DNA from 3 places in the Kocuria sp. CCUG 69068 genome. Region 1 is predicted to be linked to each of the others. Evidence: predicted binding sites of a transcription regulator. Region 1 holds the regulator's gene; each other region holds the start of a gene.
What was found. The regulator HspR, encoded in region 1, represses chaperone genes until heat shock. The targets are predictions, from matches to a motif close to AAGTTGAGTCNNNNNGACTCAACTT.
Positions count from the first base shown of each region.

Region 1 (3,234 bases):
GGACGACCACGGCGCCGGGAGCGTTCCCGGCGACCCCGCCGCGCACCCCGGCGAGCAGTCCGCACAGGACTCCGGCGCCGGCCCCCGCGAGGAGGCCGGGCCGGAGGGCCTGACGGTGGACGACATCCTCTCGACGCCCCAGTCGACGGACGCGGAGTCCGGGGACGCCGCACCGGCGCCGGCCGCCGCGGAGGAGTCCCCGGCGGCCGCCCTCGCCGAGGAGCGGCTCGAGGAGCTGCGCCGGCTGCAGGCCGAGTTCGTGAACTTCAAGCACCGCACGGCGCGCGAGAAGGAGCAGCTGCGGACCTTCGTGACGGGCGACCTCCTGCAGACGCTGCTGCCGGTGTTCGACGACATCGACGCGGCCCGGCAGGCGGGCGACCTCACCGACGGCCCGTTCGCGGCGATCGCGAACAAGCTCGAGGAGACCCTCGTGCGGCACGGGCTGGTGCGCCTCGGGGAGGTCGGGGAGAAGTTCGACCCGAACGTCCACGAGGCGGTGCTGCAGCAGCCCACGAGCGAGGTCGAGCCGGACCAGGTCTCGATGGTGCTGCGCTCCGGCTTCCGGATCGGCGAGCGCGTGGTGCGGCCGGCCCAGGTCGCCGTCGCGGTCGCCGAGTGAGGCCGGACCCGGCCTGATCCCAGCGATGTCAGGGGAGGCCCGTCCCTCGGGCCTCCCCTGACCCGTCCACCCGTCCCCGGCGCCGCGGCGCCGGGGACGACCCCCGGACCACCACCGGGTCCTGCTCCGCAGGACCCCGACCGGCCCCACAGAAAGGAGGCGTCATGGCCAGCCAGGACTGGATCGACAAGGACTTCTACAGCATTCTCGGCGTCTCCAAGGACGCGTCCGCCGCCGACGTCAAGAAGGCCTACCGCAAGCTCGCCCGCCAGTACCACCCGGACCAGAACCCCGGGGACGCGGAGGCCGAGCAGCGGTTCAAGGACATCACCGAGGCGAACTCCGTGCTCTCCGACCCCGAGGAGCGCAAGCAGTACGACGCGATCCGCGCGATGGGCTCCGGGGCGCGCTTCACCGCCGGCGGCCCCGGCGGCGCCGGGGGCTCGGCCAACTTCGAGGACCTCTTCGGCGACATCTTCGGCGGAGGCGGCGGAGGACGCCGCCGCCGCACGACCTACTCCACCGGCGGCGCGGGCGGCCCCGGCGGCCCGGGCGGGTTCGAGGACCTGTTCGCCCAGTTCGGCGGTCAGACCGGGTACGGGGCGCCGGGCGGCTACGGCGGCTACCAGGCCCCGCCGGCGCGCGGGGAGGACATCCGGACGGAGACGACCATCCCGTTCCGCTCCTCGGTGCACGGCACCACGGTCAAGCTGCGCCGGGGCAACGGCCAGGAGACCACGGTGCGGATCCCGCGCGGCGTGCGCGACGGTCAGAAGCTCAAGCTCGCCGGCAAGGGCCACTCGGGTGCAGGCGGCGCCGGCGACCTCTACGTCACCGTCCACGTGACCCCGCACCCCTTCTTCCGGCGCGTCGAGGGCACGGACGACGTCGAGGTCACCGTGCCGATCACGTTCCCCGAGGCGGCCCTGGGCGCCACCATCGAGGTGCCCGTGCTGGACGGCGGCACCGTGCGCGTGAAGGTCCCGGCGGGCACGTCCTCGGGCCGGCGCTTCCGCGTCAAGGGGCGCGGGTTCGGCACGGCCAAGGGCACGGGCAACCTGATCGTGACGGTCGAGGTGCACGTGCCGGCCGAGCTTGACGAGCAGGCGCAGGCCGCCGCCAGGGCGTTCGCCGAGGCGACCGCGGACGAGGACCCCCGGGCCCGCCTGGCCGAGAAGGCACGGGTGTGAGATGGCACTGGACGCCGACCAGCCGCTGTTCGTGATCTCCGTGGCCGCGGAGATCGCGGAGATGCACCCGCAGACGCTGCGCCAGTACGACCGGCTCGGCCTCGTCAGGCCGTCCCGGGCCCCCGGCCGCGCCCGCCGCTACTCGCAGCGCGACATCGAGAAGCTGCAGCAGATCCAGGTGCTGTCCCAGCAGGGCGTGTCCCTCGAGGGCATCCGGCGCATCCTCCAGCTGGAGAACCAGGTCGCGGCCCTGCGGTCGCGGGTGGCGGAGCTGTCCCGGGAGCTCGAGGACGCCCGGGACCGGGCCGAGGAGTCCTCGCGGATCTTCGCCGCCGGCGTCGGCGGGGACGTGGTGCGCATGGCCCGCGGCGCCCGCCCCCGGGCCCGCAAGATCTCGCAGGCCGTGGTGCTGTACCGGCCCCCGCGCCAGCAGGAGCGCTGAGCCGCACCGGCGCCCGGGCCGGGCGGTCAGCGCAGGTGCTTCTCGAAGCCCACGTCGTACACGCCGCCCGGATAGACCCGGGCGGTCCCGGGCAGCAGGACGTACCCGCTGCTGCGGTACAGGGCGGCCGCCTCCGGCTGGCGGCTGCCCGTGGTGAGGTGGATGCGCCGGTAGCCCGCCGCGGCGGCGAGCCGCTCGAGCTCGGCCAGGACCCGCCGCGAGATCCCCCGCCGGCGGTGCGCCGGGGCGGTCCACACCCGTTTGAGCTCCGCCGTGGCGTCGTCGTGCCGGCGGAACGCGCCGCCGCCCACCGTCGTGCCGCCCTCGAGGAGGAGCAGGAGCGCTCCGGCGGGAGCGGTGAAGTCGTCGACGGGGTGCTCGGCCATCTCCTCCGCCCCGATCTCGGGACCGTAGCGCTCCACGTACTCGTGGTGCAGGCCCTCGAGCAGCGGCTGCGTGCGGGGATCGCCCGGGGGCACGACGACGAAGCCGTTGCGCTCCGCGCCGGGGACGGCGCTCACGCCGTCCGGCGGTAGACGAGGTCGCGGGGGACGCGGCCCGCCTCCTGCGCCTTGCGCTCGAAGCTCGTGAGGACCCGTCCCTCCCAGCGCGGGGCCCATCCGGTGTCCGGGTGCTCGTCGTCGGCGAGCGGGCCCGGGTGGACGTTCTCGAACTGCGGGGACGCGTCGAGGACCTCGCGCATCACCAGGGCGTACTCCTGCCAGTCCGTGGCGAGCCGCCACAGCCCGCCCGGGACGAGCACCCGGGCGGCGAGCTCGGCGAACGCGGGGGAGACCAGGCGCCGCTTGTGGTGGCGGGTCTTGTGCCAGGGGTCCGGGAAGAACACCCACAGCTCGTCGACCGAGGCCGGGGCGAGCATGTGCTCCAGGACCTCGGGCGCGTTGGCCTGCGCCACGCGGACGTTGTCCACCCCGGCCTGGGCCGCCTTGAGCAGCAGATCCGCGATCCCGGGCTTGTAC
Region 1 is NZ_PDDL01000062.1:7,860-11,093, forward strand. Features, by position in the region: gene CRM73_RS12250 (nucleotide exchange factor GrpE) at 1-622, shown strand, start outside; gene CRM73_RS12255 (DnaJ C-terminal domain-containing protein) at 787-1,812, shown strand; gene CRM73_RS12260 (heat shock protein transcriptional repressor HspR) at 1,814-2,254, shown strand; gene CRM73_RS12265 (GNAT family N-acetyltransferase) at 2,281-2,775, opposite strand; gene trmB (tRNA (guanosine(46)-N7)-methyltransferase TrmB) at 2,772-3,234, opposite strand, start outside.

Region 2 (3,234 bases), on a different contig from region 1:
CCCGGTCCCGCACCCGCCCCAGGTGCTCCCCGGCCAGCGCGGCCAGACCGGGGTCGCTCACCGCCCCGCCCCACGTGATGAGCAGCAGGCGGGTGGTGGCGGGATCCGCGGCCAGCCGCTCCAGCAGTCCCACGACCCACGCCGCGGGGTCGGTGCCGGGCTCGTCCTCCGCGGCCGCGAGGACCCGGTCCAGGGCCGCGCGGGCGGCCGCGGCCACGAGCTCCTGCTTGCTCGGGAAGTGGTTGTAGAGCGCCCCCGCGGACAGCCCCGTGGCGGCGATGATGCGGTGCATCGACGCCCCCTCGTAGCCGTGCTCGAGGAAGCACTCGCTGGCGGCCGCCACGATCTCGCGGCGGCGCTCGTCCTTGTACTGCTGGCTCACCCGGGGCACGCCCTCAGCCTACGCCACGAACGGTCGTTCGATCGGAGCCGGCGGGCGGGACCCCGGCGGCGGGCGGCGTGGCAGAATGCGCCCATGCCTGCCCAGACCCTCAGCCCGTTCGTCGACGCCTCCCTCGACGCCGCCCACCTGGACGACCCCGGCACCGCGACCGGCCGCACGCTCGGATGGGGCGTGGTCAGCACCGCCGACATCGCGGAGAAGGTGGTCCCGGACATCGCGGCGCTGCCCGACGCCCGGCTCGTGGCCGTGAGCTCGCGGGACCAGGACCGCGCCGAGGACTTCGCCCGCCGGCACGGGGTGGAGCGGGCCTACGGCGGCACCGCCACGAGCACGGGACTGGACCGGCTCGCGGCCGACCCGGACGTGGAGATCGTCTACGTGGCCACCCCGCACGGCTACCACCACCGGGACGTCTCGGCGCTGCTGCGGGCCGGCAAGCACGTGGTGTGCGAGAAGGCCCTCGCCATGACCGCGGCGGAGGTCCGCGACCTGCTCCGCCTGGCCCGCGAGCACGGCGTCTTCCTCATGGAGGCCGTCTGGACCCGCATGACCCCCGGCTTCCGCACCGCGATGCGCTGGGTCCGGGAGGGCCGGCTCGGCCGGGTCCGCTCGGTCGAGGGGTCCATCGGCACGCACCGGGCCCTGGACCCGGCCCACCGCCTGTTCCGCCGGGCCGACGGCGGCGGGGTGCTGCTGGACATGATGGTCTACCCCCTGACGTGGACCGCCGCGGTCCTGGGGGCCCCGGAGCGCTGGAGCGCCCGCGCGGAGCTCGGCGCCACGGACGTGGACCTGGACACCGCCCTGACCCTGGACTTCGGGCACGGCCGGGCGCACGTGAGCGGCACCCTGTCCGCCACGGTCCCCCACCAGGTGACGATCAGCGGCACGGACGGCTGGCTGCGGGTGGACGGACGGATCAACTGCCCGACCACCCTGGTGCTGCAGACCGCCGAGGGCGCCCGCACGGGCGCCGCCCCCCTCGTGGAGCGCGTGGACGTGGCGGGCGCCGGATACGTGTTCGAGATGCGCGAGGCCACCCGCTGCGTGCAGCAGGGCCTGCTCGAGTCCCCCGTGATGCCGTGGGCCGACTCCCTCGAGCTCGTGGAGCTCTTCGACCGGGTGCGGGCGCAGATCGGCGTGCGGTATCCCCACGACGCCCGCTGAGGGCGGTTCGCCCTGGGCGATGGGGGCCGGGACCCGTTGAAGACCGCGGGGAGCGGGATTATCATGGTCAACAGTTGAGTTGATCGGACTCAACTAAATGTCAAAGACATTGCTCATATGGTTGAGGAGATGATTGACGTGGCCACGATGTTCACCCCGTTCAACGATTTCGACCGGCTCGCCGCCTCGCTGTTCGCCCGGCAGGGCCTGCGCGAGATGCCCATGGACCTGTACCGGGACGGCGACCAGTACATCCTCCGGGCGGACCTGCCCGGCATCGACCCGGAGAGCGTCGACGTCGACGTCGACGGCCAGCTGCTGACGATCCGCGCGGAGCGGGAGCTGCCCGAGGTGCAGGACGTCCAGTGGATCACCCGGGAGCGGCAGAGCTCCTCGTTCGTCCGCCAGCTCAACCTGGGCCAGGGCATCGACATCCAGAACATCGCCGCGAACTACGACAACGGCGTGCTCACGGTCACGATCCCCGTCTCGGCGCAGGCCAAGCCGCGCAAGATCCAGGTGGTCTCCGGACAGGGCGAGCAGCAGGCCCTGGGCGAGGGCCGGGACGAGTCCGGCGACCGCGTGATCGGCGAGGGCGAGCTCGTCAACGGCGCCGGGTCCACCCAGTCCACGGAGGGCTGAGCCCGGCCCCCGGCACCGGCACGCCCCCGGGCGGGGCCCCACGGCCACGGGCCCGTTCCCCGCGGGGAACGGGCCCGCCGCCGTGCCCGGGCCGCCCGCGGCCTCCGGCCGGACGGCGGGCCCGGCCAGCGGGCGGGGCGCCGCCTCGGGTATCTTGGCACCAGGAAGCACCACCACCGATCCGACGACATCCTGGGAGACAGCCCGCACATGGCCAAGATCATCTACACCCGCACCGACGAGGCGCCCCTGCTCGCCACCTACTCCTTCAAGCCGATCATCGAGGCCTACGCCTCGACCGCCGGCGTCGAGGTGGAGACCCGCGACATCTCCCTGGCCGGGCGCATCATCGCCGCGTTCGGCGACCGCCTCCCCGAGGAGCAGCGGGTGGACGACGCCCTCGCCGAGCTGGGCGAGCTGGCCAAGAAGCCCGAGGCCAACATCATCAAGCTGCCCAACATCTCCGCCTCCGTCCCGCAGCTGAAGGCCGCGGTCAAGGAGCTGCAGGAGCAGGGCGTCGCCCTCCCCGACTACCCGGACGAGCCCCGCACCGAGGAGGAGAAGGAGACCCGGGCCCGCTACGACAAGATCAAGGGCTCCGCCGTCAACCCGGTGCTGCGCGAGGGCAACTCGGACCGCCGCGCCCCCGCCTCGGTCAAGAACTACGTCCGCAAGAACCCGCACCGCATGGGCGAGTGGACGGCGGAGTCGAGGACGAACGTCGCCACGATGGGCGCCGACGACTTCCGGGACAACGAGAAGTCCGTGGTCATGGACGGCGACGACACCCTGACGATCCGCCTGGTGGCCGAGGACGGTAGCACCACGGTGCTCAAGGAGTCCGTCCCCGTGCTGGCCGGCGAGGTCGTCGACGGCACCGTGATGCGGGCCGCCGCCCTGGACGCGTTCCTCGCGGAGCAGGTCGAGCGCGCCAAGCGGGAGGACGTCCTGCTCTCGGTGCACCTGAAGGCCACCATGATGAAGGTCTCCGACCCGATCATCTTCGGCCACGTCATCGAGGC
Region 2 is NZ_PDDL01000029.1:29,402-32,635, forward strand. Features, by position in the region: gene CRM73_RS07980 (TetR/AcrR family transcriptional regulator) at 1-391, opposite strand, end outside; gene CRM73_RS07985 (Gfo/Idh/MocA family protein) at 476-1,570, shown strand; gene CRM73_RS07990 (Hsp20/alpha crystallin family protein) at 1,688-2,212, shown strand; gene CRM73_RS07995 (NADP-dependent isocitrate dehydrogenase) at 2,423-3,234, shown strand, end outside.
Region 2: the regulator HspR is predicted to act here: its motif matches at 1,642-1,666, upstream of CRM73_RS07990 (Hsp20/alpha crystallin family protein).

Region 3 (3,234 bases), on a different contig from region 1:
GAGGGAGGGGATCGAGGCGTCGAGGTCCTCGGCGATGAAGGGGAGCAGGCCCATCGAGGCGAACTCGGTGGTGCCCACGCCGAAGCCGCCGAGGGCGAGGGCGAAGAGGGCGAAGCGGGTGCCGGTGCGGTCCGGGGCGTTGATCACCTGGAGCACGGCAGTGCGAGGTGCGGACATGGCGGATCCTTCCGTGCGGAACATGGGGGTGCGGGTGGAAGGCGCGTCGTCGGGCCGAACGGGTGGAAACCTCGATGCTACGGAGGATGTCGAGGGCATCCAACGGTTCGGGCCTGTGATCTTGGGCAAATCGGGCATCCGTGTGATATGTGTCGCGCTCGGGTTCCAGGGCCTCGTCAAGCCGCCCACGGAACCGGGAACCACGACTTCAAGGAGGCGCGTCCCATGACCGACACCCACGCTGCGGGTCCGGACACCGATGTCATCGACATCCTCACCACCGACCACCGGGAGATGCTCGAACTGCTCGGCCAGATCGAGGGCGCCCCGGACGCCGCCCGGCGCAGGGACCTGGCCGACACCGTGATCGCGGAGGTCATGCGCCACGCCGTCGCGGAGGAGATGCACGTCTACCCGGTGATGGAGAAGCACCTGCCCGGCGGCGCCGAGGAGGTCGAGCACGACAAGAAGGAGCACGACGATCTCGTCCGGGTCATGAAGCAGGTGGAGGGCGTCGACGCCTCCGAGCCGGCGTTCATGGAGCTGATCCGCGAGATGCAGTCGCAGCTGCGCCACCACATCGAGGACGAGGAGTCCGACCAGTTCCCGAAGCTGCGGGCGCACATCCCGGCCGAGGACCTCGTGGAACTGGGCCGGAAGGTGCAGAACGCCAAGAAAGTGACGCCGACCCGGCCGCACCCCTCCGCGCCGCACTCGGAGCTGTTCCACAAGACCGTCGGGCCCGGCGTCGGCATGGTCGACCGGCTCCGGGACCGGCTGACGGGCCGGAGCACCGGCTAGCCGGGCGATGGTCCCCCGCGGACAGCACGGCACGGACCCCTGTCGGACGAGCGCCTCGCGAGGCTCGCCCGGCGGGGGTCCGTGCTGTTCCACGGGACCGCGGCGGGTCGCCGGCACCGAGCGGGCACAGACCCCTGTTGCCCGGGAGTTGAGTGCGCTAGACTCAAGTTAGCTGAACTGCCCGGCCGCATCCATTGGTGATCGGCGCCGGGCCGGTTCGTCCCCGATCCGTTCCAGAACGTCCCTCGCCAAGGAGCCGCAGTGGAGACCAAGTTCACCACCAAGTCCCAGGAGGCGCTCTCCGCCGCCTCCACCAACGCCTCGACCGCGGGCAATCCGCAGGTCGAGCCCGCCCACCTCCTCAAGGCCCTCATGGACCAGCGGGAGGGTGTGGCCGTCGCCGTCCTGAAGGCCACCGGGGCCGACGTCGACGCCGTCTCCGCGCAGGCCAGCGCCGCCATCAAGGCCCTGCCCTCCGCGTCCGGCTCCTCCACGGCCCAGGCCCAGTTCAACCGGGGCGCGCTGCAGGTCATCCAGGCCGCGGAGCAGTTCGCCCAGTCCCTCGGCGACGAGTACATCTCCACCGAGCACCTCCTGTACGGCCTCGCCCAGCAGGAGGGGAAGGTCGGGGAGATCCTGCGGGGCGCGGGCGCCGGACCCGACCAGCTGAGGACCGCCGTCCCGTCCGTGAGAGGAGACCGCCGCGTGACCACACCCAACCCCGAGGGCACCTTCCAGGCGCTCGAGAAGTTCGGCGCCGACCTGACCGCCATGGCCCGCGAGGGCAAGCTGGACCCCGTCATCGGGCGGGACTCCGAGATCCGGCGCGTGGTGCAGGTGCTGTCCCGCCGCACCAAGAACAACCCCGTCCTGATCGGCGAGCCCGGCGTCGGCAAGACCGCCGTCGTCGAGGGCCTCGCCCAGCGCATGGTCGCCGGGGACGTCCCCGAGTCGCTGCGCGGCAAGACGCTGATCTCCCTGGACCTCGGGTCCATGGTGGCCGGCGCCAAGTACCGCGGCGAGTTCGAGGAGCGGCTCAAGGCCGTGCTCGAGGAGATCAAGGACTCGGAGGGGCAGATCGTCACCTTCATCGACGAGATCCACACCGTGGTCGGCGCCGGCGCCGCCGAGGGCTCGATGGACGCCGGGAACATGCTCAAGCCCATGCTGGCCCGCGGCGAGCTGCGCCTGATCGGCGCGACCACCCTGGACGAGTACCGCGAGAACATCGAGAAGGACGCCGCCCTGGAGCGCCGCTTCCAGCAGGTCTACGTCGGCGAGCCCTCCGTGGAGGACACCGTGGCGATCCTGCGCGGGCTCAAGGAGCGCTACGAGGCCCACCACAAGGTGCAGATCGCGGACGCCGCGCTCGTCGCGGCGGCCACGCTGTCCAACCGGTACATCCCGGGCCGGCAGCTGCCGGACAAGGCCATCGACCTGGTCGACGAGGCCGCCTCGCGGCTGCGCATGGAGATCGACTCCGCGCCGGAGGAGATCGACCAGCTGCGCCGCGCCGTCGACCGCCTGACCATGGAGGAGCTGGCGCTGGAGCGCGAGACCGACCCCGCGTCCGTCGAGCGCCTCGCCGCGCTGCGCCAGGAGCTGGCCGACAAGAAGGCGGACCTGGACGCCCTCAACGCCCGGTGGGAGGCCGAGAAGGCCGGCCTGAACCGCGTCGGAGACCTCAAGGAGCGGATCGACAACCTGCGCTCGCAGGCGGAGATGGCCCAGCGCCAGGGCGATCTCGCGGAGGCCTCCCGGCTGCTCTACGGCGAGATCCCGGCGCTGCAGAAGGAGCTCGACGCCGCCCAGGAGCAGGAGGACACCTCCGCCCCGCACGACACCATGGTCTCCGAGGAGGTCACGGCCGACGACGTCGCCGAGGTGATCTCGGCCTGGACCGGCATCCCCGCCGGGCGCATGCTCCAGGGCGAGACCGAGAAGCTGCTGCACATGGAGGAGGTGCTCGGGAAGCGGCTCATCGGACAGCACCGGGCCGTGCAGGCCGTCGCCGACGCCGTGCGCCGCTCGCGCGCCGGCATCTCCGACCCGAACCGGCCGATCGGCTCCTTCCTGTTCCTGGGTCCCACCGGCGTGGGCAAGACCGAGCTCGCGAAGTCCCTCGCGGAGTTCCAGTTCGACGACGAGCGCGCGCTGGTGCGGATCGACATGTCCGAGTACGGGGAGAAGCACACGGTCTCCCGGCTGGTCGGCGCCCCTCCGGGCTACGTCGGCTACGAGGAGGGCGGCCAGCTC
Region 3 is NZ_PDDL01000033.1:14,775-18,008, forward strand. Features, by position in the region: gene CRM73_RS08560 (MFS transporter) at 1-177, opposite strand, end outside; gene CRM73_RS08565 (hemerythrin domain-containing protein) at 403-978, shown strand; gene clpB (ATP-dependent chaperone ClpB) at 1,240-3,234, shown strand, end outside.
Region 3: the regulator HspR is predicted to act here: its motif matches at 1,124-1,148, upstream of clpB (ATP-dependent chaperone ClpB).